2 regions of the Nonomuraea sp. B5E05 genome follow, and region 2 is predicted to be linked to the other one. Evidence: predicted binding sites of a transcription regulator. Region 2 holds the regulator's gene; the other holds the start of a gene.
What was found. Region 2 encodes HrcA, which represses chaperone genes, less so after heat shock. Its sites were predicted from a motif close to TTGGCACTCTCNNNNNGAGAGTGCCAA; they were not measured.
Positions count from the first base shown of each region.

Region 1 (15,389 bases), on a different contig from region 2:
GGGGGGCCTGGGTGACGTGCGAGGAGACGGTCAACGGCCCCGACGTGGGCGACGACTTCTCCGGCGGCGACAACTCCAAGCTCACCCGCCCGCACGGCTACATCTTCGAGGTGCCGCTCGACCGCCCCGCCGCCGCCCGGCCGATCAGGTCCGCGGGGCGTTTCCCGCACGAGTCGGCCGCCTTCGACCCGTCCACGGGCGCGATCTACCTCACCGAGGACAACTTCGGTTTCCCGTCCGGCTTCTACCGCTACCTCCCGCCCAAACATCCCGCCGTGGCGGGGCGGCTGCTCGACGGCGGCAGGCTGCAGATGCTCGCCGTCAAGGGCACCAGGCGCAAGGACCTGTCCGGGGGCCAGGAGCCGGGTGCCTCGTACGCCACCACGTGGGTGGACATCGACGACCCCGACCCCCGCTTCACGGGCACGCCGTCCAACGACGAGGCCGTCCAGGCGGTGGGCCGGCAGGGCAGGGCGGCCGGCGCGGCGATCTTCTCCCGGCTGGAGGGCGCGGTCTACCACCAGGGGACGGTCTACTTCGTCTCGACGCAGGGCGGGGCCACCGCGTCCGGTGACACGCCGCCCGACGGGTTCGGCAAGGGACGGGGACAGGTGTGGGCGTACGAGACGTGGAGCGGCCGGCTCAGGCTCGCCTACGAGTCGCCGCGCTCGGAGGTGCTCGACCTGCCCGACAATGTGACGGTCAGCCGCCGCGGCACGCTGGTGCTGTGCGAGGACGGCGATGGCGCCAACTACCTGCGCGGGCTCAGCAGGGCGGGGAGGATCTTCGACTTCTGCCGCCTGGAGCCGATCCCCGGCGACGGGGGAGCCGAGTTCGCCGGCTCCACGTTCGGGCCCGGCGGCCACACGCTCTACGTCAACATCCAGGCCGAACACGGCATGTCGATCGCCATCTGGGGGCCCTGGGAGAAAGGGCTGTTCTAGGCTTGGTGCGGTGATCCTGGGCATCGGGGTGGACATCGTGGACATCTCCCGCTTCGAGGCGACGCTGCGCCGCACGCCGCGCCTGCGCGAGCGGTTGTTCACCGAGGCCGAGCGGCCGCTGCCGGTGCACTCGCTGGCCGCCAGATTCGCCGCCAAGGAGGCCGTGGCCAAGGCGCTCGGCGCTCCACAAGGGCTGGGGCACCAGGAGGCCGAGGTGCGCTGCGACGACCTCGGCAAGCCCGAGCTGGTGATCACCGGGCGGGCCGCGGAGGTGGCGTACGAGCTCGGGATCAAACGCTGGCACCTTTCGCTCAGCCATGACGCGGGCGTCGCCGTGGCCTACGTGATCGCGGAGGGATAGCTTCGGATCATGCGCACCGCCTACACCGCCGACCAGATCCGTGGCGCCGAGCACGCGCTCATGGCCCTCCTGCCGGAGGGCACGCTGATGCAGCGGGCCGCGTCGGGGCTCGCCGCCGTCTGCGCCGACCTCCTCGGCCGGGTGTACGGCAAGCGCGTCGTGCTCCTCGTCGGCAGCGGCGACAACGGCGGTGACGCCCTCTACGCGGGCGAGCGGCTGGCCCGGCGCGGCGCACGGGCAGGCGCGGTCCTGGCCGGGTCCAAGACCCACGAGGCGGGCCTGCTCGCGTTCACGCGGGCGGGCGGCCGGGTCGTCGACCGGGCGGCGATCGCCGATGCCGATCTGATCATCGACGGGCTCGTCGGCATCGGGGCGGCGGGGGCGCTGCGGGAGCCGTACGCGGAGCTCGCCGCGCGGGCCAACGCCGCCCGCGCCGCGATCGTCGCCGTGGACGTGCCGAGCGGGGCCGACGCGAGCAGCGGCCGGGTGCCGGGCGCGGCCGTGCGGGCCAAGGTGACCGTGACGATGGGGGCGTACAAGACGGGGTTGCTCGTCGATCCCGGCGCGGCCTGCGCGGGCGCGGTCGAGCTGGTGGACATCGGGCTCGGCGGCCACCTGCCCGATCCCGACGTGGCCGCGCTGACCGGCGGCGACGTCGACCTCCTGCTGCCGCGGCCGGCCACCGAGTCCGACAAGTACCGCAGGGGAGTCCTGGGGGTCGCGGCGGGCAGCGACCTCTACACCGGCGCCGCCGTGCTCGCCGTGGGCGGCGCGCTGCGCGCCGGGGCGGGCATGGTGCGCTACGCGGGGCGGCACGCGCCCGTGGCGCAGGTGCGCGCGCACTGGCCCGAGGCGGTCGTCACCGAGCTTGACCGGCCCTCGATCGACGGCGTCGGGCGGGTGCAGGCGTGGGTGCTCGGGCCGGGGCTGGGCACCGATGACTGGGCGCACGAGCTGGCGGCCAAGGTGCTCGCCTCCACCGTGCCCGTACTGATCGACGCCGACGGGCTGACGCTGGTGGCCAGGGACCGCGGGCTGCTGCGCCGCGGCGCGCCCGTGCTGATCACCCCGCACGCGGGCGAGCTGGCGCGGCTGATCAGGGCCGAGCGTGACGACATCGAGGCGGCCAGGCTGGAATACGCCCGCAGGGCGGCGGCGGAGCTCGGCGTGACCGTGCTGCTCAAGGGCTCCACCACGGTGGTGGCCGAGGACGCGAGGCCGGTGCGGGTCAACGTCACCGGCTCGCCGTGGCTGGCCACAGGGGGCACGGGCGACGTGTTGTCCGGGGTGGCGGGCTCGCTGCTCGCCCAGGGGCTGAGCTGCTACGACGCCGCGTCCTGCGGCGCCTACCTGCACGGGCTGGCCGGGCGGCTGGCCGCCGGGGGCGCGCCGCTGACGGCGGCCGACGTGGCCACCGCCGTCCCCGCGGCCATCCGCGCAGTGAGCGGCGGCCCACCAGGCGGCCCACCAGGCGGCTCACCAGGCGGCCCACCAGGCGGCTCACCAGGCGGCTCACCAGGCGGTGCGGCCTAGCGGGCGGCGGGGGTCGCGAGGGAGGATAATGACGCTCGACCACGTGCGTGACCTGCCACACTAGAAGGATGTACTCCCCGATGACCACGCCCGCGCAGGCTCGGGTCGACCTGGCCGCGATCAGGCACAACGTGGCCCTGCTCAAAGAGCGGGCCGGCGGCGCGGAGCTGATGGGCGCCGTCAAGGCCGACGCCTACGGCCACGGTCTGGTGCCCTCGTCCGAGGCGGTCCTGGAGGGCGGCGCGAGCCGGCTCGGCACCGCGTTCATCGGGGAGGCGCTCGCGCTGCGCGAGGGCGGCGTGACGGCGCCGATCCTGTCCTGGCTCGTCACCCCGGGAGAGCCGCTCGACGAGGCCGTGCAGGCTGACGTCGAGCTGTCGGCCTCCGACGAGGGGATGCTCGGCGAGATCGCCGCCGCCGCACGGCGCACGGGCCGCACCGCGAAGCTGCACCTGGAGGCCGACACCGGCATGAGCAGGGGCGGCTGCCCGCTCACCGCCTGGCCGGCGTTGCTGGCCGCGGCGCTGCGGTTGCAGGCCGAGGGCGCCGTCGAGATCGCCGGGCTCTGGTCCCATCTCGCCTGCGCCGACATCCCCGGCCATCCGTCGGTCGGGCGGCAGCTGGAGGCGTTCGAGGCGGCGCTGAAGCTCGCCGAGCAGGCGGGCGCGGCCGGCTCCCACGTGATCAGGCACATCGCCAACTCCGCCGCCACCGTGACCCTGCCCGAGGCCCGCTACGACCTGGTCAGGCCCGGCATCGCGATCTACGGCCTGAGCCCCATCCCCGAGCTGGGCGACTTCGGCCTCAGGCAGGCCATGACGCTGGTGGCCCAGGCCGGGCTGGTCAAGCGGGTCCCCGAGGGCTCCGGGGTGTCCTACGCCCACCTCTACGTCACCGGACGCGAGACCACGCTCGGGCTCGTGCCGCTCGGATACGCCGACGGCATCCTGCGGCACGCGACGGGAAAGGCCGAGGTGCTGGCGGGCGGGCGGCGCAGGACGATCGCCGGCCGGGTGTGCATGGACCAGTTCATGATCGACATGGGCGACGACGCACTGTCGGCGGGCGACGAGATCGTGGTGTTCGGGCCGGGTGACGAGGGCGAGCCGACCGCTCAGGAGTGGGCGGATAATCTCGGCACGATCACGCATGAGATCGTGACCAGGATCGGTTCGCGTGTGCCGAGGGTCTACGCGCACAGGACTCTGAGCACCTCGCGGCGGGCATGAGCGGGAGAAGGGTCGGGGAGATGACGACGACAAGACGGCGAAGGGTGGGGATCGCCGGCGCGCTCGTCGGTGCGGCTTCCGCCGGTGTCGCGGCGGCGGCGCTGGCCAAGCGCTATGCGGTCGGCCGCATCAGGCTGCGCCCCGACGACGAGGCCAGCGAGCCGTTCGGCGAGTTGCGGGGCAGGGAGCGCACGCTCGTCACCTCCGACGGCAAGGCGCTGCACGTCGAGATCGACGGGCCGGACGACGCGCCGCTGACCATCGTCTTCTGCCACGGCTACTGCCTCAGCCTGGAGTCCTGGCACTACCAGCGTAAGGATCTGCGGGAAAACTACCGTCTCGTGCTGTGGGATCAGCGCTCCCACGGCCGCTCGCAGCGTGCGGGCTCCGACGACAGCACGATCGACCGGCTTGGCGATGACCTGGCCGAGGTGATCGAGGCCCACGTGCCCGGCCCGTGCGTGCTGGTCGGCCACTCCATGGGCGGCATGACGATCATGGCGCTGGCCGACCGCCGTCCCGAGCTGTTCGGCGAGAGGATCCGCGCGGCCGCGCTCGTCGCGACCTCGGCCGGCAAGCTGGCCGAGATCACCCTCGGCCTGCCCGCGCTGCTGTCCAAGGTCGTGCACAAGATGGCCCCCACCACGGTGTCGATGCTGGGCAAGCGGGGCGCGCTGGTCGACCGCACCCGCCACGCGGGCAGCGACATCGCCTTCCTGATCACCCGCTACATGGGCTTCGGCGACTCCAAGAACGTCAGCCCGACCCTGGTCGACTTCGCCGAGTCGATGATCAGGGCGACGCCGACCGAGGTGGTCGCCGACTTCTACCCCGCGCTGATGAACCACGACAAGCTCTCCGCGCTGCACGTCCTCGACCCGGTGCCCACCGCGATCCTGGTGGGCGACAGCGACTGGCTGACCCCGCCCGAGCACAGCAGGGCCATCGCCGCCGCGCTGCCCAAGGCGCAGCTCACCGAGGTGCCCGACACCTCCCACCTGATCCAGCTGGAGCGCCCGGGCATCGTCAACGACGCGCTGCGCGACCTGGCGAAGAGGGTGGAGCTCTAGTGCGGCTCGCGACCCCTGAGGACATGCGCGCCTACGGCGCCCGCCTGGCCGCGCGGCTGCGCCCCGGAGACCTGCTGGTCCTGTCGGGCCCGCTCGGCGCGGGCAAGACCACGCTCGTGCAGGGCATCGCGGAAGGCCTCAAAGTACGCGGCCCGATCACCTCGCCCACGTTCGTGATCGCCAGAGTGCACCCGTCCCTGCGCCAGGGGCCGCCGCTCGTCCACGTCGACGCCTACCGGCTGGGCGGCGACCTTGAGGTCGACGACCTCGACCTGGACGCCTCGCTGGAGGAGTCGGTCACCGTCGTCGAATGGGGCGAGGGGCTCGTCGAGGGCCTGGCCGACGACCGGCTGGAGATCCACATCGACCGCGAGGCGGGCGACGAGGCCCGCGTCGTGACCCTGCGCGGCGTGGGCGAAAGATGGGCCGACACGCCGTCTGAGCCGCCGGAAGAGTAAAACGGCGGTCATGTTCCGGCAATGCTGGCACCCTTGACGTACCCGGCCGATGATGTAAATCATGATCGTTGACTAGGGTTCGCCCAGAATTTCTGGGTATCAGGAGGGGCGACATCCATCTCTTTGGTGGATGCTGGGGTGTAACACGGCAAAGTGGGGTGCGGCCGGTGCTCAGGGTCAGGCGAGTCGCGTACGCGGGAGCCATCGTCATTCTCGGTCTGACCGGCTGCACAGCCTCGGCCGAGACCGATCCGACAACGACACCCTCGCCCACGGCCAGCGGCACCACCGCCGCCCCGACCGCCAGCGGCAGCCCGAGCGCCACGGCCACCAGGCAGACCATCTCGGTCCAGCTCAACCCCGACCGCGTCACCGCGGGCGAGACGTCCACGGTGTGGATCCTGGCCAACTGCCCGGTCCCGACCGGCGGCCCCGCCCACACCGGCACCGCCACGTCCAAGGCCTTCATCAACGGCGTCACGCTCAACCCGGTCCCCGCGGCGTCGGTGACCCCCACCCCGACGGCCACCCCTGCCAACGGCTCGCCGTGGGTGCGCGGCGAGGCGCAGATCTCCGGGACGGTCCGGCGCGACAGCTACCGCGTCGACGTCAAGTGCGACGGCACCAACGACATGGGCAGGGCCACGCTCAGGGTGGTCGCGGCCGAGCCCGACGACGACCCGACCGGCGTGCCCACCAAGGCGCCCAAGGCAGGCGGCGGCGGCACATACGCGAAGGACGCCGACGACGAGTCGTCCATCCCGCTCGGCCCTGCCGGGGCGTTGATCGCGCTGGCGCTGGCCGCCGGCGTCGGCATTGCGGTCAAGCGCCGTAAGGCATAGACCGTGGCCCGCCCAGGACGGGTGGTGCTCGCGGGCGCCGTGACGGGACTGCTGCTGGTCGCGTTCGGCAACAACCTCAAGACCGGCACCACCCCCGCACAGGCCGTCGTGCCGGAGAGCATCGACATCCCGTCGATCGACGTCGAGGCCCCGCTGATGGAGCTCGACCTGCTGAAGAACGGCGAGATCGAGCTGCCGCCCTACGAGAAGCCGAAGATGGCCGGCTGGTTCACCGGCAGCGCGGTGCCCGGCGAGAAGGGCGCCTCGGTCATCATCGGCCACGTCGACACCAAGACGGCGCCCGCCGTGTTCTACAAGCTCAGGAACTTACGCAAGGGCGAGACCGTCAAGGTCGAACGCAGCGACGGCAAGACCGTGACCTTCCGGGTCGACGGGATCGAGCAGGTGCACAAGGACGACTTCCCCGCCAAGCGCGTCTACGTCGAGGACGGGCTCAAGCTGGTCACCTGCGGCGGCAAGTTCGACTATGCCAAGGGCGAATACCTGGACAACATCATCGTGTACGCGTCCCGGGCCTGAAAAGCGGTTGCGCCCTCCCGGACGATGGAGACATGAGCGTGGACACCATCCCGCCCGCGTCCGGCGCCCGCTTGCCGTGGCACGCCGTGCACCCGCCGGTGCGCGCGGCGGTCGAACGTTTCCTCGGCGGGCGCGTGGCGGAGGCGACGACGCAGCCCGGCGGCTTCTCGCCGGCGGCCGCCGTCCGGCTGCGCACCGAGGGCGGCAGGCGGGCGTTCGTCAAGGCCGTCGGCCCCGAGCCGAACGCCGACAGCGTTCGTATGTACCAGAACGAGCTCAAGATCGCGGCAGCGCTGCCCGCGTCCGTGCCCGCCCCCCGCCTGCTCACGGGTTTCGAGCTGGACGGCTGGGTGACGCTGGTCTTCGAGGACGTCGAGGGCGCGCAGCCCGAGCTGCCGTGGCGGCGCGACCAGCTCGACCGGGTGCTGGCCGCCCTCGACGAGATGTCGGCCGCGCTCACTCCCTCACCGATCGACGTGCCGCGGATGGGCGAGACGCGCGGTTCGTCGTTCGGCGGCTGGGGCAGGCTGCTCGACGAGGACACCACCGGCCTCGACCCGTGGGTGCTGCGCCACCTCGATGAGCTGGCCGGGCTGGAGTCGGGCTGGGCCGCGGCCGCGGCGGGAGACACCCTGGTCCACGCCGACGTGCGGGCCGACAACATCCTGCTCACCGACGATCGTGTCTACTTCGTCGACTGGCCGTGGGCCTGCCTGGGCGCGCCCTGGGTCGACCGGGTCTACCTGCTGCCGTCGGTCGGCATGCAGGGCGGGCCGCCGCCGTACGAGCTGTGCACCGACCCCGATCCCGCCGTGACCGCGACGGTCGCGGCCATGGCCGGCTATTTCGTCCACCACGGCCGCCTGCCCGACCCGCCGGGACTTCCCACGGTCAGGGCGTTCCAGCGGGCGCAGGGCGTGGTGGCGCTCGACTGGCTGCGGCGGCGTACGGGCTGGGCCTGACACGTCCCGCACCGGCTTGTCGCCGGGCGTACCGGTAACGGCCGGGAGAGACCCTGACGGCGGGTACGCTAAACAGTCGTGCTGGTCCTGGCCTTTGATACCGCGACACCTGCCGTCACCGCCGCCCTCCACGACGGGGAGCGGGTGCTCGCCGAGTCGACGACGATCGACGCACGGCGCCACGGCGAGTTGCTCGCCCCCACCATCGAGCGTGTCCTGGCCGAGTCGGGGGCGTCGCTGCGCGACGTCACGGCCGTCGTGGCGGGCAGTGGCCCCGGGCCCTACACCGGGCTGCGTGTCGGCCTGATGACCGCGCAGGGGTTGTCCACGACGCTTGGAGTGCCCTCCTACGGCGTGTGCACGCTCGACGCGGTCGCGTTCGGCAGCGGCCTGGCCGAGCCGTTCCTGGTGGCCACCGACGCGCGGCGCAAAGAAGTGTTCTGGGGGCGTTATGCCGACATGCGCACTCGGGTCGAAGGGCCGTTCGTCAACCGGCCCGCGGAGGTGCCGGTTGACGGGCTGCCGGTCGTGGGGGCGGGTGCTGCGCTATATCCCGAAATTTTGGGAAGCGGGAGCGGCGTGCCTCCATACCCCAGTGCGGGGGCGCTGGCCGCGCTCGCGGCCGGGCGGCTCGCCGAGGGCGCCCCGCTCGATCCGCCCCGCCCGATCTACCTGCGCAGGCCCGACGCCGTGGTGCCGGGCGCGCCGAAGAGGGTGACGGCGTGAAGCTCAGGCCGATGACCGAGGCCGACCTGCCGGCGGTCATGGCGATCGAGCAGGCCACCTTCCCGCTCGACGCGTGGAGCGAGGGCATGATGCGCGGCGAGCTGGCCGACATGCCGCGCACGCGCCACTACGTGGTGGCCCTGGTCGACAGCGAGATCGTCGCCTACGCCGGGCTCGCCGCCGCGGCCGACCAGGCCGACGTCCAGACCATCGCCGTGCTGGAGAAACACCAGGGCACCGGCATCGGCAGCGCGATGCTCACCGAGTTGCTGGCCGAGGCCCAGCGCAGGGGAGCGCGGGAGATCTTCCTGGAAGTACGCGCCGACAACGCGCGCGCGCAGATGGTCTACCGGCATTTCGGGTTCGAGGAGATCGGCACCCGCCGCCGCTACTACGACGACGGCACCGACGCGATCATGATGAGAAGGAAGCTCGATGGCTGACGAACCGCTGGTCCTGGGGATCGAGACCTCCTGCGACGAGACCGGCATCGGCATCGTCAGGGGTCACACGCTGCTGGCCAACACCATCGCCTCCAGCATGGAGGAGCACGCCAGGTTCGGTGGCGTGGTGCCCGAGGTCGCCTCGCGCGCCCATCTGGAGGCCATGACGCCGACCGTGGAGGCCGCCCTGGCCGAGGCCGGGCTGACGTTCTCCGACATCGACGCCGTCGCCGTGACCGCGGGCCCAGGGCTCGCCGGCGCGCTGCTGGTCGGGGTGGCCGCGGCCAAGTCCTACGCGCTCGGCCTCGGCGTGCCCCTCTACGGCGTCAACCACCTGGCCGCCCATGTCGCCGTCGACCAGCTGGAACACGGGCCGCTGCCCAAGCCGTGCGTCGCCATGCTGGTCTCGGGCGGCCACTCGTCGCTGCTGCTCGTGCCCGACGTCGCCGAAGACGTGATCTCGCTCGGCTCCACCGTGGACGACGCGGCCGGTGAGGCGTTCGACAAGGTGGCGCGGGTGCTGGGGCTGCCCTTCCCCGGCGGACCGTACATCGACAGGGCCGCGCGCGAGGGCTCCGGCGAGGCGATCGCGTTCCCGCGCGGCAAGATCGACGACGGCACGCTCGACTTCTCCTTCTCCGGGCTCAAAACGGCCGTGGCACGCTGGGTCGAGGCCCGCGAGGCGTCAGGGCAGGCCGTGCACGTGCCCGACGTCGCCGCCTCGTTCCAGGAGGCCGTGGTCGACGTGCTGACCCGCAAGGCGCTGCAGGCGTGCAGGAAATACGGGGTGGACGATCTGCTGATCGGCGGCGGTGTGGCGGCCAACTCCCGGCTGCGCACGCTGGCGCAGGAGCGCTGCGAGGCGGCCGGAGTGCGCCTGCGGGTGCCGCGGCCCGGGTTGTGCACCGACAACGGCGCCATGGTCGCCGCCCTGGGTTCCGATCTGGTAGCGGCCGGCGTCACCCCCTCGACCCTGGAGATCCCGGCCGACTCCTCGCTCCCGATCACGACGGTCCACGTGTAGGGCGCGGGCAGGCCGGCGCGTGCCCGCGCGAGCGGTCAGTCTTTCGACCTGGTCGGGCGGAGCAGGGCCTCGGCCAGCGCCAGCATGGTCTCCTCCAGGGCGCCGAGACGCTTGTTGAGGTCTTCGGCGGCGGGCTGGACGATGCCGGTGACCGTCTCGGCCAGCTCGTCGCGGTCGGGACGTGTCCTGACCAGCTCGGTGAGCGCGGTGGCGGCGGTGGCCAGCCGCTCGGCCTGGTCGCCGGTCTGCGAGCGGATCAGCTCGCCGACCCGCTCGGGGATGGCCAGGGCGGCGGGCAGCTGGCCGACGCGCTGGTTGACCGACTCGATGCGGTCGTCGACGGACTCCAGGTGCTCCCTGGCCTGCTCGGCGCGGGTGGCCAGGCCGTTGACGTGGGTGTCGAGGACGTTGAAGCGGCTGTCGAGCCCTCCGAGGTGGCCGTCGATGGCGTCGAAGCGGCTGCTCAGGTGCTCTTCGGCCTCGCCGAGGCGCTCGTCGATGGCGTCCATCTGGCCGTCGAGACGGTTGAAGCGGCCCTCGGTGCGGGTGGTGCTCTCGCCCACGCGCTGCTCGGTGGCGGCCATGCGCTCGTCGAGCGCGGTGAAGCGGGCGTCGACGCGTACGTCGAGCGCGTCGAAGCGGTCGTCGTGGCGGCCCAGGTGGCCGTCGAGGATGCCCAGGCGCTTGTCGACCGCGCCGAGCTGGCCGTCCATCGACGCGAGACGCTTGTCAACGCCGCCCACCCGGGTGTCGAGGCCGTCGATCCTGGTGTCGATGTCGGCCAGGCACTCGTCGGCGGACTCCAGCCGGCCGCCGAAGTCGGCGACCCTGGTGTCGAGGCCGGTGAGCGCGCTTTCCGCCCGGTCGAGCCGGGCGTCCACGCCGCCGAGCCGGGCGGTCAGGCGCTGCTCGCTCTCGCCGAGCTGGACGGCCAGGTGGCGGTCGGTCTCGTCGAGCCTGGCGGTGAGCCGCTGCTCGACGTCGGAGAGGCGGCCGGTGAGCTGGTCGTCGGCCTCCTTGAGCCGGATGGCGAGCCGCTCGTCGGCCTCGACGAGGCTCCTGGCCAGCCGCTGGTCGGTCTCGTCGAGCCGGGCGGTCAGGCGCCGGTCGGTGCCCTCCAGGCGCACGGTGAGCCGCTCGTCGGTCTCGTCGAGCCGGGTCGTGAGGTGCTGGCCCGCCTCGTCGAGCCGGGCGGTGAGGCGCTGGTCGGTCTCGTCGAGGCGGGCCGCCATGCGCTGCTCGGCGGCGTCGAGGCGGGCCCGCGTCTGCTCGGCCGAGTCGGCGATGCCCTCGGACAGATCGCTGATCACGCCCTCGACGCGGTCGGTGCGGGTGGCCAGGTCGGCCATCGACCGGTCGAGCCTGGTGAAGCGGCCGGCGGCGGCCTCCATGCTGGAGCTGAGCGTGGTCAGCCTGGCGGTGAAGTCGGACATGCCCTTGGTGATGCCGTCGGCGGTGTCGAGCACCGCCTGCAGGCGGTTGAGCGCCTCGTCGACGCCCTCGCCGACGGCGCCGACGCCGGCCTGCAGGCTGGGCAGCTCGGACACCGGGGCGACGCGGGCGTCCACGCCGCTCACCCGCTCGCCGACGGCGTCGACGTGGTCGCGGACCGCCTCCACGTGCTGCGCCAGGCCCTCGGCCCACATCGGCGGCTTGGCGGTGATGTCGTCCAGCCGTCCGTTGACCGCCTCAAGGGTGCCGCTCAGGCCGCCGAGCTCGCGCTCGCGCACCTCGCGCAGGAGCCACTCCATGCCTTCGAGCCGCTGGCGGATCTCGTCGAGCATGGCGCCCTGCGTGCGCTGCTCGTAGACGTGATCCTGGGAGGCGCGCTGCAGTAGGTCTCGCATTCTCTCTGAAATGGCCAGATGGCCGCCTGCCTGGAGAAGGGTGGTGTGGTTGGAATGATCCACCGAAAGCTCCTTCGCTCGCCGACGGTCTGCCGCGCAGCGGTGGGGTAGGTCAGGTTTGCAGATGAAAGAGCGAGAACACGGTTAACCGCACTGGGGAGAACTCCCGCCCGCCCACCTTAGCCTTTTGATCAAGGTCCGTCAGCGCCGAATGGAAAGATCGATCGAAACCGAAGAATGCCCGAGATGCCAGCTCAGCGGGGTGATGGCGGATTGCAGATGATGACCGATGGTTTATCAAGAATACGGGTCAGGATGACGACGGCTGTTCTGTCCCCGTTGAGTCGCAAATCGCTGCGCAGGCGTTCGATGTCGACGGCTGAGGCGCGCTTCTTGATAGTGACATTTCCGATTTTCCGCTCTCGGAGTGCGGCGCGTAGTTTCTTCAGCGAGAACGGGAGTACGTCGTCTATCTCGTATCTCGTGGCCCATGGGGTGTCCACGGGGTCGTCGCCCGTGATGTACGCGATCATCGGATCGAGCAGGCGGCCGCCGACGATCTCGGCCACCTCGCCCACGAGGTGCGCGCGGATGGCGGCGCCGTCGGGCTCGTAGACGTACCGGCCCGGCGGGCCCGTGGCGGCCTGGACGCCCGTGGCGGTGAGGGTGTGGCCGCCGGGCAGCAGGGTGGCCCGCCGGTCCGCCTTCCGGTCGGCCCCGGTCCAGAGCGTCGCCTCCTTGACCTCGCCCTTGAAGGACACCCACTCGGCCTCGGCCCCTTCGGGGATGAACGTGTAGGGGATGCCGGGGGCGACCTTGAGACAGGCCGTACGGGCCCTGGAGACGAGGTCGAGCACAACGGGCCAGGGCGGCGAGTAGGCCATGGGGTCGAACGTGCGGCCCCTGCTCGTACGCCGTGCCGGGTCGGCGAAGAGCACGTCGTAGCGCTCCGGCTCGACGCCGGCCGCGTCGGCCACGCGCACCGTCACCCGGTCGTCCAGCCCGAACGCCTCGGCGTTGGCCCTGGCCACGGCGGCGGTCAGCGGGTCGGTGTCGACGGCCTCCACGGTGCAGCCCGCGCGGGCCAGCGCCAGCAGGTCGCCGCCGATGCCGCAGCACGCGTCCACGACCCTGGGCCCGGGGCCGCCGGCGGCCACCAGGCGGGCGGCGCGGTGCCCGGCGACCTCCGTCCGGGTGGCCTGCTCCAGGCCGTGCGGCGTGAAGTACATCAGCCGGGCGTCCTCGCCGAACTTGGCCGTGGCACGCTCCCTGAGCCCCGCCTGGGTGAGCGCCGCCGAGGTGAGCGCCGCGTCGTACGTCCTGCGCAGCCTCGTGGCGGCGGCCACCGGGTCGGCGCCGGCGAGCTCGCCGGCCTCCGCGAGCGCCCGCCGCCCGCGCGGGGTCAGCAGCTCGTTGAAGGCGTCGAGGTCCACGTCACACGACGTTAGCGGCACCGGGGACGCACTCGACCCGCGCGGCGCGGGGACGCGGCCGGATCGGTGGGGCGCGGGGGTAGCGTGGAACGGCGGGCCGGTCGCGTACCAGAAGATGCCGGGCTGTCAGGACGGCGCGACACGCGCTCGTGAATCTCGCGGCAGAAGGATCTTTACGAACCCCTGCATGACCGGCCATTACGCTGATAGAGCCCTGTTGCCGGCACTCTGATCGCTCTCAGCAGACGCGTTCGTGTTGACTGTCAAGCCCCTCTTGCATATGTTTCCTGTTGGCACTCTCCCCTTGAGAGTGCCAACGTGCGACGAGGCAGGTCTGACACCCGCGACGGCAGGCCCAGCTGGTCGCCTCTTCTAGATCATTCAAATCTGAAGGGGAGGTCCGATCGTGACGACCGCCACCAAGGTTCCCGTTAAGCCGCTCGGCGACCGCATTGTGGTTCAGCCGCTTGAGGCCGAGCAGACCACCGCTTCCGGCCTGGTCATCCCGGACACCGCCAAGGAGAAGCCGCAGGAGGGCAAGGTCCTCGCGGTGGGCCCCGGCAACTGGGACGAGGACGGCGACAAGCGGATTCCGCTCGACGTCTCCGAGGGCGACATCGTCCTCTACAGCAAGTACGGCGGCACCGAGGTCAAGTACGGCGGCGAGGAGTACCTCGTGCTCTCCGCCCGCGACGTTCTCGCGATCATCGAGAAGTAAGCCGGTGCGTCGAGCCCCGGGCGCTCCAAGGGGCGACCGGGGCTTTCGACGCTAGGAGAGGACTTTCAGCTATGGCGAAGATCCTGGAGTTCGACGAGGACGCCCGCCGCGCGCTTGAGCGTGGCGTGAACGCCCTCGCGGACGCCGTGAAGGTGACCCTTGGCCCGCGTGGCCGCAACGTCGTCATCGACAAGAAGTTCGGTGCGCCGACGATCACGAACGACGGTGTGACCATCGCTCGTGAGATCGAGCTGGACGAGCGCTACGAAAACCTCGGCGCCCAGCTCGCCAAGGAAGTTGCCACCAAGACCAACGACATCGCCGGTGACGGCACCACCACCGCGACGGTGCTGGCCCAGGCGATGGTCCGCGAAGGCCTGCGCAACGTGGCCGCCGGTGCCTCGCCGCTGTCGCTCAAGCGCGGCATCGACAAGGCCGCCAAGGAGATCAGCGACAAGCTGCTCGCCAGCGCCCGGCCGGTCGAGGACAAGAAGGAGATCGCCAACGTTGCGACGATCTCCGCCCAGGACGCGCAGATCGGCGACCTGATCGCCGAGGCGTTCGACAAGGTGGGCAAGGACGGTGTGCTCACCGTCGAAGAGTCCAACGCCATGGGCATGGAGCTCGAGTTCACCGAGGGCATGCAGTTCGACAAGGGCTACCTGTCGGCCTACATGGTGACCGACCCCGAGCGTATGGAGTCCGTCCTCGAGGACGCCTACATCCTGCTCACCCAGGGCAAGATCGCCTCCATCGCGGACTTCCTGCCGCTGCTGGAGAAGATCGCCCAGACGAAGAAGCCGCTGCTCGTGGTCGCCGAGGACGTCGAGGGCGAGGCCCTGGCCGTCCTGGTGACCAACAAGATCCGCGGCACCTTCACCTCCGTGGCCGTCAAGGCCCCGGGCTTCGGTGACCGCCGCAAGGCGATGCTGCAGGACATGGCCATCCTCACCGGCGGCCAGGTCGTCAGCGAGGAGGTCGGCCTCAAGCTGGAGCACGTCGGTCTCGAGGTGCTCGGCCAGGCCCGCCGCGTCGTGGTGACGAAGGACAACACCACCATCGTCGACGGCGCCGGTGACGCGCAGGCCATCGAGGACCGCGTCAAGGAGATCAAGATTGCCATCGAGCAGTCCGACTCCGACTGGGACCGCGAGAAGCTGCAGGAGCGCCTGGCCAAGCTCGCCGGCGGTGTGTGCGTGCTGCGTGTCGGCGCCGCCACCGAGGTCGAGCTCAAGGAGAAGAAGCACCGCCTCGAGGAC
Region 1 is NZ_JBDPMJ010000005.1:42,013-57,401, forward strand. It holds gene ABGB01_RS11220 (alkaline phosphatase PhoX) at 1-944, shown strand, start outside; gene ABGB01_RS11225 (holo-ACP synthase) at 955-1,305, shown strand; gene ABGB01_RS11230 (NAD(P)H-hydrate dehydratase) at 1,315-2,838, shown strand; gene alr (alanine racemase) at 2,919-4,067, shown strand; gene ABGB01_RS11240 (alpha/beta hydrolase) at 4,088-5,137, shown strand; gene tsaE (tRNA (adenosine(37)-N6)-threonylcarbamoyltransferase complex ATPase subunit type 1 TsaE) at 5,137-5,595, shown strand; gene ABGB01_RS11250 (hypothetical protein) at 5,763-6,437, shown strand; gene ABGB01_RS11255 (class F sortase) at 6,441-6,977, shown strand; gene ABGB01_RS11260 (aminoglycoside phosphotransferase family protein) at 7,010-7,939, shown strand; gene tsaB (tRNA (adenosine(37)-N6)-threonylcarbamoyltransferase complex dimerization subunit type 1 TsaB) at 8,018-8,665, shown strand; gene rimI (ribosomal protein S18-alanine N-acetyltransferase) at 8,677-9,108, shown strand; gene tsaD (tRNA (adenosine(37)-N6)-threonylcarbamoyltransferase complex transferase subunit TsaD) at 9,101-10,132, shown strand; gene ABGB01_RS11280 (hypothetical protein) at 10,168-11,979, opposite strand; gene ABGB01_RS11285 (class I SAM-dependent methyltransferase) at 12,234-13,412, opposite strand; gene groES (co-chaperone GroES) at 13,816-14,130, shown strand; gene groL (chaperonin GroEL) at 14,202-15,389, shown strand, end outside.
Region 1: a site for HrcA is predicted at 13,703-13,729, ahead of groES (co-chaperone GroES). Genes of this name have one in related genera too.

Region 2 (15,389 bases):
TCACCGCCGACGATCTCGACGCCGTCCATGAGATCCACTCGGATCCGCGGACGAGCGTCTACCACCCCGACGGTCCCGTGACCGACGTGGAGTCCAGCCGGGCCATGCTGGACCTGTGGCTGGCCGACTGGGAAGAGCGAGGGCTCGGCTACTGGGCGGTGCGCCGCACGGGAGAGTCGCATGTGCTCGGCTTCGGCGGCCTGCGCCGCGCGGTCGTGGACCGGGAAGAGGTGCTCAACCTGTACTACCGCTTCCGGCCGTCGGCATGGGGGCAGGGATACGCGCTGGAGTTGGCCAAGGCGGCGCTGCGGGTGGGAGAGGGCTTGGGCGGCCCGGTCGTGGCGGTGATCCGCGAGGTCAACGAGCCGTCGCGGAAGGTGGCCGAGAAGGCGGGCATGCGCAAGGACCGCACGATCCCGTACGGGGGCGTGCCGAGCGACGTGTACGTCGCCTGAGCAGCGAAGGGACTACCCTGCCTTGCGCGTGCCGGCGCGCAGCACGTAACCCGCCAGGACCAGCGCGCTCGCCACGCCCTGAGTCGCGAGGAGGGCGCCCAGGCCGTTCGCGGGAACCAGCGGCGCCGACAGGGCGGGCAGGCATCCCAGCACGGCCAGATCCGCACCCGTGACCGCCCAGATCAGCGGCCCGGTCGGGATCGAGCCGGCCGGGGTGTCGATCACCGGCATGGAATGATCGACGGGGCTGCGCCTGGCCATCCGCAGCGCCCCTGCCGCGAGGGCGGGAGCCACCAGCGGCCCGAGCAACCACCACGCCCCAGACCACGGCCCGCCGGTCACGGCCTCCCCTGCCCACGCCCCGCCGGCCACGGCCTCCGCTCCAGGGAAGCCGCCGGCGATCAGGGCCGGCCCGGCCAGAGCCAGGGTCGTCCAGGCGGTGCTCAGCAGCGTGGGAAGCACGGCGCGGGCCGCCAGCGCCGGGCGCCGGCCCACGCCGATCAGCCGGGCCATGGCCGGGTTGTCGTTGTCTCTGCGCGCCCCCGTCACGCCGGTGCAGGCCACGGCCAGCGCCCCCGCCAGCACGGCAGCCCAGAGCGCCACGCTCGTGACGCCCGCCTGGGCCAGCACGGCGGGCAGTGCGGCCGTCGCCGTCATGGTCGCCAGCCGCCGGGGCCTGCGGGCCAGGCGGAGCCAGTCCTGCCAGGCCAGAGCGAGCGGGGCGGGCAACGACGGCCAGCGGCGCGAGCCGAGTTTCCTGGCCCGCCAGTGGTTGTCCTCGGCGATCCAGGTCAGCGCGCCGGGGTCGAGGGTCACGGTCGCGTTGGCCACATGGCCCGCCCGGGTGGAGGCGCTGACCAGGGTGCGCGCGGGGATCCGGCCGAGCGCCGCCCACGCCCGCCCTGCCAGCAGCCCAGAGATTACGGCGCCGCCCGCGACGGCGGCCGCGACCACGGGCGGCGGCGCGCCCGCCGCGATCGCCAGCGCCGAACGCAGCTGACCGCTCATGGCCACCACGGCCAGCACCACCAGCGCGGCGATCGCGGCGGTCAGCCAGACCTGCCACGACGGGAAGGCCTGGCCGAGCACCGCCAGCGCCATCCCGCCCACCGCCGCCGAGACGCCGAGCGCCAGCGCGGCGAGCAGCCGCCACACGAGCTGGTCGGGCGCGCCCAGCACGGCCAGCGTGCAGAGTCCCAGCAGGAGACCGGCCACGACCGCCACCGCGGTCAGCGCCCGCGCCGTGCGGCCGAGCAGATGCCGCCGGTGCAGCGGGGAGAGCAGCAGCCAGGTCGCGTCGGGGGCGGGCAGCAGCACCGGCCCAGCCGCCCTCGCGGCGGCCAGGAAACCGGCCATGGCCAGCGCCACCAGGGCCACGCCCGCCCCCATGCGACCGGGCTCGGCGGATCCGGCCAAACCGCCGACCATGGTGGAGATGGGCTGACCGGCCACGGCGACCAGCATCGCCAGCCCGAACACGGTGACATAGCGATCGGCCAGGCTCACGGGGGCGCGGCCGCGCGAACGCAGGTAGGCGCGTACGGACCGCACGCCGGTCTCGGATCCGGACATCTGGGGCGGGTGCGGGCCTGTCATGTGGTGACTCCTGAGGGAGAGACCTGGCGGGCGTGCGAGGCCAGGCCCTCGTCATGCGTGGCCATGACGATGGTGCCGCCCTCGGCCGCGTAGTCGCCGAGCAGCCCGGCCAGTCGCGAACGGAAGGCGGAGTCGAGCCCGCGTTCCGGCTCGTCGAGCAGGAGCAGCGTGCTCGGCCTGAGCAGAGTGGCGGCCAGGCAGAGGCGCTGGCGCTGGCCGGTGGACAGGTTCAGCGGAACCGCGTCGCCCCGCTCCACCAGGTCGAACACGTCGAGCGCCGTGTCCACGGCCATGCGGGGCGTGGCGTGCACCGCGCCCATCAGCTCCAGGTGCTCGCGAGCGGTGAGCCCGGGATACCAGGCCGGCTCGTCGCCCAGCAGTGCGACCCGGGCCCAGAAACGGGCGTCGTCGGCCGGCGGCTCCCCGAACACCCGGACCTCGCCGGACGTGGCGGGCTGGAGGCCGGCCAGGCAGCGGAGCAGCGTCGACTTGCCGCACCCGTTGGGGCCGACCACCGCCACGATCTCGCCCGGCGCCACGGTCAGCCGCATATCCCGCAGCACGGGATTGGCGCCCAGTTCCACCGCGAGATCTGTCACTTCGATGATCGGCTCGTACACCGTTCGAGGGTACCCAATCGCGCGGGCCGCGCGGCACGCGGACCGTCGCCGTGTGGAGATGGCCATCCCGTGCGGCGGCGATGCCGTGTGGGCGCGGAGGGTGCGAGCACCGTCCTGGAGGGCGGCGATCGCCGTGTGCGTAAGGGATTCTGTCGGTGCCGCCCTCTACCTTCGATACCGAACACCTGTGCGATGGGAGGGTGACGTGATCGCTTCTGAGCGGTTCGAGCGTGCTGCGGTGCTGGGGGTCGCTGTGGCTGAGGAGACCCGGAGGTTGCTGCGGCACCATCTGGGCTCGCCAGGGGAGGAGGGTGATGACGGCACGGTGCTCGTCGATGTGCCCTATCCCGACGCGGCCGTGTTGACGGCGGTGCTCGACGTGGCGGCCGAGTGTTTCGGTGAGCGGGGTGACTCGGTCGAGGAGTCCAGGCAGGCGGCGCTGGAGACGTTGTTACAGCTGGCGGGCTTCGACGCGGAGTCGCAGCTCAACCCGGGAGCGCCGGAGGGTGGCTGCTAGCCAGGTCTTGAGGTGGTTCCTGCGCAGCCATCCAAGGGATGTTCAAGGACGCCTGATTCCTGGCGTGCGGCGATCTCATTTAGAATGTTCATGACATCGGGATGTTGAAAACATCTGAAGGGATCGTGATGGCGACTCGGCATCTGTACGTGGTGAGGCATGGCGCAGCCGACCCGTTCGGGAAGCTCACCGACGTGGGGGAGCGGCAGTCGCACCTGGTGGCGGAGCGGCTCGCCCGCCTGCCGGTCGATGCGGTGTGGCATTCGCCCCTGTCCCGGGCGGTGCGCTCAGCGCAGATCATCGGCGAGCGTCTGGCGGCTCCCGTGCGCGAAGCGGCCGAGCTGGTCGACCATGTGCCACACGTGCCGGAGGACATACCGCCGGCGTGGGCGGGCTTCTTCGATGGCTACGACGCCGCGGAGGCGGCCGCGGGCGCGAGACTCGCGGATGCCCTCATCGATCGGTTCGCGCGCCCTGCAGAGACCGAGACCCACGAGGTCCTGGTCACGCATGCCTACCAGGTCGCCTGGCTGGTGCGGCAGGCCCTCGACGCACCGCCGGCTCGGTGGCTGGGATTGGGCTGCGGCAACACGGCGCTGACCGCGATCGACTATTACGACGGCGCCGCGCCGGCCGTGCTGCTCTACAACGACATGGGTCACCTTCCGGCCGACCTGCGCTGGACCGGATTCGGGCCGAGCGTCCGGCCGTGAGAGACGGCGGGGCCCCGACTCCGGGTGGCGTTCTCCCGCGGGTCCCGCCCTGGTGAGGACGTGGCTCGGAGCCGGCGCGCTAGTCGTGACGGAGGGTGGCGTGGGCGGCGGTGAGGCGTTGGGCCTCCTCGCGTTCGGAGTGATCGCCCGACACGTCGTCCGCCCAGGCGAGGAGCCGGCGCAGGTGGGCGTCGGCCGCGTCCGTGGAGACGGGAGGGCTGCCGAGGGCGACCTCGCCGCTGGTCCCGTCGATGGTGACGAGGGTGCCTTCGCTGACGGTGTGCCCATCGGCTCTCCATGAGGCGGCGGCGACATCGACGACGAGGCCGGCGACGCCGACGACGGCGGGCTTTCCCATCGCCCGTGCGACGACCGCGGCGTGGCTGGCCGACCCGCCGCGCGCGGTGACGATGCCCGTGGCGGCGGCCAGGCCGCGCATGTCGTGCGGGGATGTCTCCGGGCGCACCAGGATGACCGGACCGTCGGCGGCCATGCGCACCGCCGCTTCGGTCGTGGTCGCCACCTTGCCTGCCGCGACTCCGGGACAGGCTCCCACTCCCCGGGCCACGATGTCAGCCTTCGCCGAGGCCGCTATGCGGGGCGTGCGGACGTGCCGCAGATGGCGTGGTGAGACCCTGAGCAGCGCTTCTCGCCGGGTGATGAGGCACTCGTCGGCGAGTTCGGTCGCGACGCGAACGGCGGCGCCTCCGACGAACCGGCCGGGCCGGACCTGCAACAGCCACAGCTCGCCGGCCTGGAAGGTGAACTCGACGTAGCACGCATCGCGGTAATGCCCCTCGACCCGGCGCAGGGCTTCGATCAGGGCGGTCCACACGGCCGGTTCCCGGCCGGCGAGTTCGTGCAGGGGACGGGTCGGCGATCGGCCTGAGACGACGTCTTCGCCCTGGCGCCTGAACAGGACGTCACCGTACGGGATGTTCTCCCCGGTGTTGGGGTCACGGCTGAAGGCGACTCCGGTGCCGCTGCGGTCGTCACGGTTCCCGTACACCATCGCCTGCACGATCACGGCTGTGCCGAGATCGTGCGGGATGTTATGCAGTTCGCGGTACGTACGCGCCCGAGGTGCGTCCCACGACGAGAAGACGGCCTCGACCGCCAGCTCCAGCTGCTCGGCCGCGTCGTCAGGGATCGGCCGGCCGGCTCGTTGCCGGATGAGCTCCTCGACCGCTTCGATCAGTTGTGCGTCCCCGTCGCCTGGGGCTCCGCCGGGGTCGGCGGCCACTCCCATGGCGTCGGTGTTCGTGATCGCGGACGCGAAGCTCGACAAGAACCGCAGCCGCGAGTCCAGCGCGAACCGCGCGTCGCCGGTTTCGGCGGCCAATCCCGCTGACGCTGCGGTCGTGAGGCCGAGATTCAGGATGGTGTTCATCATGCCGGGCATCGACACGCTCGCCCCGGAGCGTACCGACACGGCCAACGGCGCCTGAGCCCCGCCGAACCTGCGTCCCGTCGCGGCCTCCAGGCCGGTCATGGCGATCGCGAGCTCCCCGTCCAGTCCGGCGGGAAGACGGCCCTCACGCATGAACGCCCGGCATGCCTCGACGGTGACGACGAACCCGGCGGGCACCGGCAACCCCAGACGGTGCAGGACCACGAGGCCGCGTGCTTTGGCCCCGAGAACCTCCGCAGGCTCCTCGGCCCGCGCGGACAGCGGCCGGACCCACCTCACCGGGGGATCCCGAGCGTCGCGAGCAGGTCCTCGTGAAGCTGGGCCCACACGGTGTGGTAGGAGGCGGCGACGTGGTCGGCCACGTACTCCAGCTCGCCCGAGTGGGCACGATCAAGGGCTTCGGTCAGGCGGGTTCGATAGCGGCCGAAGCGCGGCAACGCCGCGGCCAGTTCGGCGCAGACGACCGCGGCCCGCTGGTCCAGGGCGGAGAACCGGTCGAGGACGCGAGTGTCGTACGCGGGGTCGCTGTGGTCGTTGACGGTCATGACGCCGTCGATGGGCCTCAGCTGCCAGGCCGTGCAGAGATCGAGCAGTTCCGGGTTCAGTACGAGAAAGCGCTCGTAGGCCGCGGTGACAGCGGGACGCGCGCCACCTGATTCGAGCTCATCGGTGATCCACTCGGCGTCGGCGACCCGGCCGGCATCCGTCGGGCCCCATACGTTGAACCCGTCGGCCAGATGCGTGACGAGACCGGCGACCGCGAGATCGATCAGCTCGGACTCGACCTCGGACTCGTCCATGCCCGTGGCCGCGGCCACACGGGTGAGGCCGGCATGGCCGACACAGCGCAGTGCATGGAGCACGAGCAGCCCGGTCTCGGTGCGGCGAGGTGCGGGCCGGCTCACGGAGTTGCCCTTCTCGACCGCGTGCCGTGCCGGGTCACCAGGTGCGGGCCGGCTCATGGTGTGGTCCTTCGCGACCGCGCGCCGTGTGCGGTGTCGGCTGCCGTCATGGCTCCGTCGTCCACCGCGCGCCGGGTCTCCGCCCGTGAGCCCTGCTCGATGGGCTCCCGCCTCGCCGCCGTTGCGCGTTCCCGCGCCTGCCGGATCCGTGCCGGCCGTATCTCTACCGCTTCTTCCCGCCAGAACATGATTGAGATGCTCTCACAATCCAGATGATGTTGTCATCTGAAGGGCATGGCGACGAGCGCTTCGTCAACGCCCGAAGCCGGAGCACTCCCGCGGGGCGGGCAGACTGGAAGGCGTGCCATCCACCCCGCCTGACGGCGATCCCGCGCCCGCCACGGGCGAGCTGCCCGCGAGCGCGCTGAGCGGGCTCGGCGAGCGTCCGTTCGGCTTCTACGTGCACGTGCCGTTCTGCGTCACCCGCTGCGGCTACTGCGACTTCAACACCTACACCGCCGCCGAGCTCGGCCCCGGCGCCTCCCACCGCGACTACGCCGACACGGTCGTCGAGGAGATCCGGCTCGCGCGCCGCGTCCTGGGCACGGCCGAGCTGCCGGTGGGGACGGTGTTCTTCGGCGGGGGCACCCCCACACTGCTGCCTCCGGAAGACCTGGCCAGGATCCTGAGCGCGATCGGCTCGGAGTTCGGGCTCCGGCCGGGGGCCGAGGTGACGACCGAGGCCAACCCGGAGTCCGTCACCCCGTCCTCCCTCGACAAGCTCCGCCATGGCGGGTTCAACCGGGTCAGCTTCGGCATGCAGAGCGTCCGCGAGCACGTGCTCCAGGTGCTCGACCGCGGGCACACGCCGGGGCGGGCCGCCGCGGCCGTGCGGGAGGCGCGGGCGGCCGGGTTCGAGCACGTCAACCTCGACCTGATTTACAGCACGCCCGGCGAGTCCGACGACGACTGGAGGGCCTCGCTGGACGCGGCGATCGAGGCCGGGCCCGACCACGTGTCGGCGTACTCGCTGATCGTCGAGGACGGCACCAGGCTGGCGGCCAGGATCCGGCGGGGCGAGCTGCCGATGCCCGACGACGACGTGGCCGCCGACCGCTACCTGATCGCCGACGAGAAGTTGTCGCAGGCAGGTTTCCGCTGGTACGAGGTGTCCAACTGGGCCACCTCCGACGCGGCGCGCTGCCGGCACAACCTGCTCTACTGGACCGGCGGAGACTGGTGGGCCGCCGGTCCCGGCGCGCACAGCCACGTCGGCGGCACCCGCTGGTGGAACGTCAAACACCCGGCCGCCTACGCCCAGCGGCTGGCCGGCGGCGTCTCGCCCGCGCATGCCCGCGAGGTGCTGGACACCGGCGACCGCGACGCCGAACGCCTGATGCTGGAGCTGCGGCTGGCGTCCGGCTACCCGCTCGCCGAGGTCGCGCCCGCCGCGCGTCCCGCTGTGGCGAGCGCGCTGGCGCGGGGGCTGCTCGAGCCCGGGCCGTTCAGGTCGGGGCTGATGGTGCTCACGCTCCAGGGGCGGCTGCTGGCCGACGCCCTCATCAGGGATCTGCTCGTCTAGGTGATCATGCGGATGGCGAACGGATAGCGGTACATCTGTCCCTTGTTCGTGGCCATGGCCGCCTGGATGTGGAAGATCAACGAGACGATCCAGACCACCGGCAGCAGCAGGATGCCGACGAAGACGATCATCAGGATGCTCGAGATGAGATAGCCGATGAACATCGTGATCTGGAAGTTGAGCGCCTCGGCCGCCTGGTCCCGCACGTACGGCGACTCGTCCTTCTTCATGAGGTAGATGACCAGCGGACCGATCCAGGAGGCCAGCAGGCCCAGAAGGTGCGCGATCATCGCCAGCGAGGTGTCGTCGGTCCCCGGGCGAGGGCCGTAACGGCCGGGGACGTACGGCTCGCGGGAGCCTCCGGGGTAGGCGTGGCCGGGGGAGGGGCCGTAGCCGGGCGGGGGAGCGCCGTATCCCGGGGCCTGGCCCTGGCCGGGCGGCGGTGCGTAACCGGGAGGCGGACCGTAGCCGGGCTGCCCGCCGTAGCCTGGCTGCTCCCCGTACCCGGGCTGCCCCCCATAGCCTGGCTGCCCGCCGTAGCCGGGCGGCTGGGGTCCGTAGATGGGCTCGGAGTCGGGCATCCGGCCGTAGGGCTGCTCGCCGTAGGCGGGCTCGGACCCGGGCTGCGGGCCGTACCCGGGCTGGCTGCCGTACCCGGGCTGGCCGGTGTAGCCCGGCTGGCCCGTATGGCCGGGCTGCCCGCCGTAGCCGGGCTGGGAACCGGGTTGCAAAGCGTATCCGGGCTGGCCGCCGTATGCGGGCTGGGATTGCGGTTGGGATCCGTATCCGGGTTGGTCGCCGTATGCGGGCTGGGATCCTGGTTGAGGGCCGTAGCCGGGTTGGGAGGCCTGCTGAGGGCCGTAGCCGGGGTGGGAGCCGGGTTGGCCGCCGTAACCCGGGTGGTGGCCGGGGGCCGGGGGCTGAGGGCCGGAGCCGTGGTCCGGCTGGAGGTCCGACGCGGACACCTTGCGGGTGCGTTCGTCGTCGGGCGGCGGCTGGGGATCCTGGCTCATCTCTCGTTCCTTCGCTGGAGACCCCGGGCTTCAGCCCGGGGGAGGAAAGCGAACCTGCCGCGTAGCGGCGCACAGGACGTCAGTCCGCCGTCAAGGCGGAATGGCGTTAAGCAGACGTGGAGTCGGCTGCTAAGATCTTGAGTGTGCGGACGGCGTACAAGTGCCGGGCCTACCCGACCCCCGAACAGGCAGCGGTGCTCAACCGCACGTTCGGCTGTGTGCGCGTGGTGTGGAATCAGACGCTCGCCTGGCGGCACCGCCGCTGGCACACCGAACGGGCATCCACGAACGTGCCGCAGGCCAACGCCTTCCTCACCCAGCTCAAGCGGACCGAGGAGTTCGCCTGGCTGAACGAGGTGTCCTCGGTCCCGCTTCAGCAGGTGCTGCGCACTCAGCAGAAGGCGTTCGCCAACTTCTTCGCCGGACGCGCCCGATATCCGCGCTACAAGTCCCGCACCGGCCGCCAGGGCGCCGAATACACCCGCTCCGGGTTCCGCTACCGCGACGGGCAACTGTTCCTGGCCAAGATGAACACGCGACTGGCGTTCGTGTGGTCGTGGCCGGACATCGACCCGGCCACGATCAACCCGTCCACGGTGACCGTCTCCCGCGACCCGTGCGGACGCTGGTACGTCAGCTTCGCCGCCGAGGCCCACGACCCGGATCAGGCCGCCCCTGCCGGCGGCGTGCTCGGCGTGGACCTGGGGGTCAAGGACTTCGTGGTCACATCCGGCGGCGAGAAGATCGCCAACCCTCGCAGCCTGGCCGAACGAGAACGCAACCTGGCCCGCTACCAACGCCGGATGGCCCGTAAACAGCGCGGCTCGAACAACCGGGCCAAGGCGAAAGCCAAGGTCGCCCGCGCCCACCGCAAGGTCCGCGCGTCCCGGGCGGACTTCCTGCACCGCACCTCGACGCGGCTGGTCCGCGACCACGACGTGATCGTGATCGAAGACCTGGCCGTGAAGAACATGGTCCGCAACCGGAGCCTGGCCAAGGCCATCTCCGACTGCGGCTGGGGCACCTTCCGCCGCATGCTCGAATACAAGACGGCCAAGTACGGACGCCACCTGATCGTCGTGGACCGCTGGTTCCCCAGCTCGAAGACATGCTCCGACTGCGGACACCTGCTCGCAACGCTCTCGCTCTCCACCCGGACGTGGACCTGTCCGGGCTGCGGCACCCTGCATGACAGGGACGTCAACGCCGCGAAGAACATCCTGGCGGCAGGTCTTGCCGTGTCTGCCTGTGGAGGTGATGTCAGACACTCCGGGTCCGCCCGGGTGCAGTCGCCCACGAAGCAGGAAACCCAACCTGTGAAGGTTGGAATCCCCCGCCTTTAGGCGTGGGGAGGAAGTCAAGATGCCTCCGTCACGAAGTCGATCAGTTCTTCGACCCGGCCGAGCAGCTCCGGCTCCAGGTCGGTGTAGCTCGAGACGGCGCCGAGGATGCGCCGCCATGCCTGCGCGGGCTCCATGCGCCAGCCCAGGGCCGCGATCACGCCTTCCTTCCAAGGCACTCCGCGCGGCACGTCCGGCCAGCCGGGGATGCGCAGCACGGACGGTTTGACCGCCTGCCAGATGTCGACGTAGGGGTGCCCCACGACCAGCACGTCCGGTGATGTGATCTCGGCGGCGATCCGGCTCTCCTTGGAGCCGGGCACGAGGTGGTCGACCAGCACTCCGAGACGGCGGCCAGGCTCGGGACCGAACTCCGCCACGATGGCGGGAAGATCGTCCACGCCCTCCAGATATTCGACCACGACCCCTTCGACCCGCAGGTCGTGACCCCAGATCTTCTCCACGAGGGCGGCGTCGTGCACGCCCTCCACGTAGATCCTGCTCTCCCTGGCCACCCTGGCCCGCAGCCCTTGGACGGCGATCGAGCCCGACGCGCTGCGTTTGGCGCCCGTGGGGGCCGCCGCCGGGCGTACGAGTGTCACGGGCCTGCCCTCGAGCAGGAACGCCGCGGGCGCGAGCGGGAACAGCCGGCGTTTGCCGAACCGGTCTTCGAGCGTGACGGCCTCCTTGTCGCAGGCCACGACGGCGCCGCAGAAGCCGCTGTCGGCGTCTTCCACGACGAGCTCCAGCTCGGCGGGCACTTTCGGGATCTTCCCCTTGCCCGGCCGACGCCAATTCCCCGCCAGTACATCGCCCTCGTACACACGGGGACGGTAGCAAATCACCCGCCGACCGCAAGGCGCCTGCGCGACGCACCCCGGCCTGCCAGGACGACGACCGTGCCGATGACGGCGGCGAGCAGCCCCGCGCCGCCGATCAGCAACGGGGTGGTCGTCCCGCCGCCCGTGGAGGAAGCGTCCTTCCCGATGCCGTACCGTACGGCGGCCTGCTCCTGATGGGTGCAGATCAGCCGGTAGTCGCCCCTGGCGGGCGCGTTGATGACGAGGAACTGCTGCCAGACCGTGCCACCCTCCGTGACCCTCGGAAGGCCCGTGGTCTTGGCCAGCCTGGCCGGTCCGGAGATCTCGCACGAGTAGTGGACGGCCGTGTCGCTGGCGATGTAGACGGCCGGTCTGTCCGCGGGGTCGATCGGCACCGTGACGCTTTCGCCGGACGCGAACGCCTTGGTCGGCGCCAGGCCGGACGCGCCGGTCCCGCCGCCGAACATGACGGCGGCGGTGATCAGGCACACGGCGGCCACGCCCCAGACGGCTGCCAGCCACCACAGGGGCGGCGTCACGGCCTTCGGGTCGATGCGGGGCGGGAACCGGGGTGGCCTGCCATCAGGTCCGTACTGCGGCTGCGGGCCGAACGGGGGTTGCGGGCCGTACCGGGGTTGCTGCGCGTACGGCCCGGGCTGGCTGTGGTGCGGCTGTCGCGCGTACGGCCCGCTGTGGTAGGGCGGTTGCCCGTGCGGCGAAGGCTGACCGTAGCCCGAGGGCTGATCATAGGGTGGCGATGGATGCCCGAACTGAGGCGGCGGACTGTAACCAGGCTGTGAGTCCGCCTGAGGCTCGTAGCCGGGTTGGGAGCTCGGCTGAGGGCCGTAGCCGGGCTGGGAGCCTGGTTGGGGGGTGTGGCCCGGCTGGGAGCCTGGTTGCGGGCCGTACTGCGGGCGTTGGGGCTGACCTTGGTCGGGATCCTGCCCTGGCGGCTGGTTGGACGACGGGGGCTGGGAATCGTCGGTCATGTGCGCAAGTGTGAGGCCTGTCCCTTCCTGGAAGCTAGAAGCGGGACGGGACACGGTGTTATCGCACCTTGTGGGCGAGAGCCGTACACTTGGCACTCGGGAACACAGAGTGCTAGAGCCTGTGTTTTCCCCATGGCACGAGGGCAGGAGGTGAGCGCGTGCTTGACGAACGGAAGCTGGCGGTGCTCCGCGCCATTGTCGAAGACTACGTGTCGACCAACGAACCGGTGGGTTCCAAGGCGCTGGCCGATCGCCACAATCTGAAGGTCTCCCCGGCGACGGTCAGGAACGACATGGCGGCGCTGGAGGAGGAGGGATACATCACTCAGCCGCACACCAGCGCGGGCCGGGTGCCGACGGACAAGGGCTACCGCCTGTTCGTCGATCGGCTCTCGCAGGTCAAGCCGCTGTCGGGGGCCGAGCGCCGGGCGATCGAGACGTTCCTGGCGGGCGCGGTCGACCTCGACGACGTGGTGACCCGCACGGTTCGCCTGCTCGCGCAGCTGACCAGGCAGGTGGCGGTGGTGCAATACCCGACGCTGACCCGTTCGACGGTGCGGCACGTCGAGCTCGTCCCGCTGAACGACCGGCGGGTCATGCTCGTGCTGATCACCAACACCGGCCGCGTCGAGCAGCGGGTCATCGAGCTGCCCGAGGTGGTGGAGGAGGCGCGGATCGCGCACCTGCGCGCCGTGCTCAACTCCTGCCTCGACGGTTGCGGCCTGGCCAGCGTGCCTGACCTGGTGGCCGACCTGCCCGAACGGTTGCCCGCCGAAGACCGGCCCGTCGTGGCGACGATCCTGTCGGTGCTGCTCGAGACCCTGGTGGAGCGGCACGACGAGAAGATCGTGTTCGCCGGGGCGGCCAACCTCGCCGGCGCCGGCTTCTCCACCGGCCTCCGCGACGTGCTGGAGGCGCTGGAAGAGCAGGTGGTGCTCATGCGGCTGCTCGGCGAGACCACGTCCGACACCCCGTCCGCGCTCACCGTGCGCATCGGCTCGGAAAACCCCTACCTGCGGGGCACATCCATCGTCGCGACCGGATACGGTTCTGGCGACAACCAACTGGCCCGGCTCGGGGTGCTGGGACCCACGAGGATGGATTATCCAGTGACGATGGGCGCCGTGCGCGCGGTGGCACGCTACGTCAGCCAGATCCTGGCTGCATCTTAAGAGGTCGATAAGTGGCAAACAGCGACTATTACGCCACCCTCGGGGTGCGCCCTGACGCCAGTCAGGACGAGATCAAGAAGGCCTACCGCCGGCTCGCCCGCGAGCTGCATCCCGACATGAACCCCGATCCTGAGACCCAGGACAGGTTCAAGGAGATCACGCAGGCCTACGAGGTGCTGTCCGACCCGAACAAGCGCCAGATGTACGACCTGGGCGGCGACCCCTTCGGCGGCGCCGGAGCGGGTGCGGGCGCCGGAGCCGGCGGGTTCGGCGCGGGTTTCCCCTTCAGCGACATCATGGACGCCTTCTTCGGCACCGCGGCCGGCGCCAGGGGCCCCCGTTCGCGTGCCCGCAGGGGCCGCAACGCCACCATCAGGGTCGAGCTCGACCTGCGCGAGACCGCGTTCGGCACCACCCGCGAGCTGGTCGTCGACACGGCCGTGATCTGCGAGGTGTGCCAGGGCGCGGGCGCGGCGGCCGGCACCCACCCCGACACGTGCGACATGTGCAACGGGCGCGGCGAGATCTCCCAAGTCACCCGCTCGTTCCTGGGCCAGGTCATGACCTCGCGGCCGTGCCCGCAGTGCGGCGGGTTCGGCACCATCATCCGCAACCCCTGCCAGGAGTGCTCGGGCGACGGCCGGGTGCGCACCCGGCGGACGATCAAGGTCCGCATCCCCGCGGGCGTCGAGGACGGCACCCACATCCAGCTCGCCGGCGAGGGCGAGGTCGGTCCCGGAGGCGGCCCGCCCGGAGACCTGTTCCTCGAGATCGTCGAGCGGCCTCACGAGATCTTCGAACGGCGCGGCGACGACCTCCACTGCACCGTGCAGATCCCGATGACGGCCGCCGCGCTGGGCACGGTGCTGACGGTGGAGACGCTCGACGGCGCCGAGGAGATCGACGTCCGCCCGGGCACCCAGTCGGGCCAGGTCATCACGATGTACGGGCGCGGCGTGCAGCGGCTCAACGAGTCCGGCAGGGGCGACCTGCTGATCCACGTCAACGTCGAGACGCCGACCCGCCTCGACACGGCGCAGGAGGAGCTGCTGCGCGAGTTGTCCAGGCAGCGCGGCGAGGAGCGGCCTCCCGGCAAGTTCGCCCCCGGGCAGCAGAGCTTCTTCTCCCGCCTGCGCGACGCCTTCAACGGCAGGTGACGTGACCGTCCCCGTCTTCCTGTCGCGGGAGCTGGACGGCACGGAGCTGACGCTCGACGGCCCGGAGGGGCGCCACGCGGCCTCTGTCAGGCGCCTGCGGGCCGGCGAGCGGGTCGACCTGACCGACGGCGCCGGCTCCGTCGCCGAGTGCGTCGTACGCGAGGTGCTGAAGGACGCGCTCAGGCTCGACGTGATCGGCCGGCACACCGTCGAGCCGCCCAGCCGGCGGCTGGTCGTCGTCCAGGGGCTGCCCAAGGGCGACAGGGGCGAGCTGGCGGTCGAGATGATGACCGAGGCGGGCGTCGACGTCATCGTGCCGTGGTCGGCCGCCCGGAGCGTCACGCAGTGGAAGGGCGACAAGGTCGCCAAGGCGCTGGGGCGCTGGCGGTCCACGGCACGTGAGGCGGGCAAACAGGCCCGCAGGTTCCGCCTGCCCGAGGTCGCCGACCTCGCCTCCACCTCGCACGTCGAGCGGCTGCTGTCGGAGGCGGCGCTGGGGCTGGTGCTGCACGAGGAGGCGGCCGAGCCGCTGTCGGGCGTGGAGTTGCCGGCGGGCGGCGACATCGTGGTGGTCGTGGGGCCTGAGGGCGGCGTCTCCGCGGACGAACTCGACAGGTTCCGCGCGGCGAAGGCCGTGCCGGTGCTGCTGGGGCCCACGGTCCTGCGTACGTCCACGGCGGGTGTGGCGGCGGCGGCCGTGCTGATGACGCGTACGGGGCGCTGGTAGGGCCTCTGAGGGCCGTCAGGGCGCCGGCTGGGAGGCGTCGAGGAGCGGGCTGCTGCCGCCGGTGGGCGTCTCCTCCACGACGTCGCCCGGCGGGCACTCCTCCATCGGGCACGCCGTGGGCTCCATGGACGTCTCTTCCGGGGTGGGCGTCGGACTGGGGGTGCTCGTGGGGCAGTCGGGCGCCGGCTCGGCCGGTACGACGGTCGCCGGCGGGCACGTGGTGGGCGTGGGGCTGGACGAGGGCGACGGCGCCCTGGTCGAGTCGGCCGTCTTCGAGGTCCGCGGCGTCGGGGACTTCGACTCGGGCGGCACGAAGACGACCTCGGAGCGCGAGGGGACGGGCTTCTTCGGCGGAGGCTCCTGCGAGCGGGTGG
Region 2 is NZ_JBDPMJ010000001.1:309,233-324,621, forward strand. It holds gene ABGB01_RS01445 (GNAT family N-acetyltransferase) at 1-455, shown strand, start outside; gene ABGB01_RS01450 (DUF6297 family protein) at 468-2,051, opposite strand; gene ccmA (heme ABC exporter ATP-binding protein CcmA) at 2,048-2,671, opposite strand; gene ABGB01_RS01460 (hypothetical protein) at 2,877-3,188, shown strand; gene ABGB01_RS01465 (histidine phosphatase family protein) at 3,317-3,901, shown strand; gene ABGB01_RS01470 (pyruvate, phosphate dikinase) at 3,981-5,591, opposite strand; gene ABGB01_RS01475 (transcriptional regulator) at 5,588-6,274, opposite strand; gene hemW (radical SAM family heme chaperone HemW) at 6,576-7,796, shown strand; gene ABGB01_RS01485 (DUF4870 domain-containing protein) at 7,793-8,809, opposite strand; gene ABGB01_RS01490 (RNA-guided endonuclease TnpB family protein) at 8,953-10,152, shown strand; gene ABGB01_RS01495 (DUF3097 domain-containing protein) at 10,167-10,973, opposite strand; gene ABGB01_RS01500 (hypothetical protein) at 10,991-11,509, opposite strand; gene hrcA (heat-inducible transcriptional repressor HrcA) at 12,118-13,131, shown strand; gene dnaJ (molecular chaperone DnaJ) at 13,143-14,288, shown strand; gene ABGB01_RS01515 (16S rRNA (uracil(1498)-N(3))-methyltransferase) at 14,290-15,015, shown strand; gene ABGB01_RS01520 (hypothetical protein) at 15,031-15,389, opposite strand, start outside.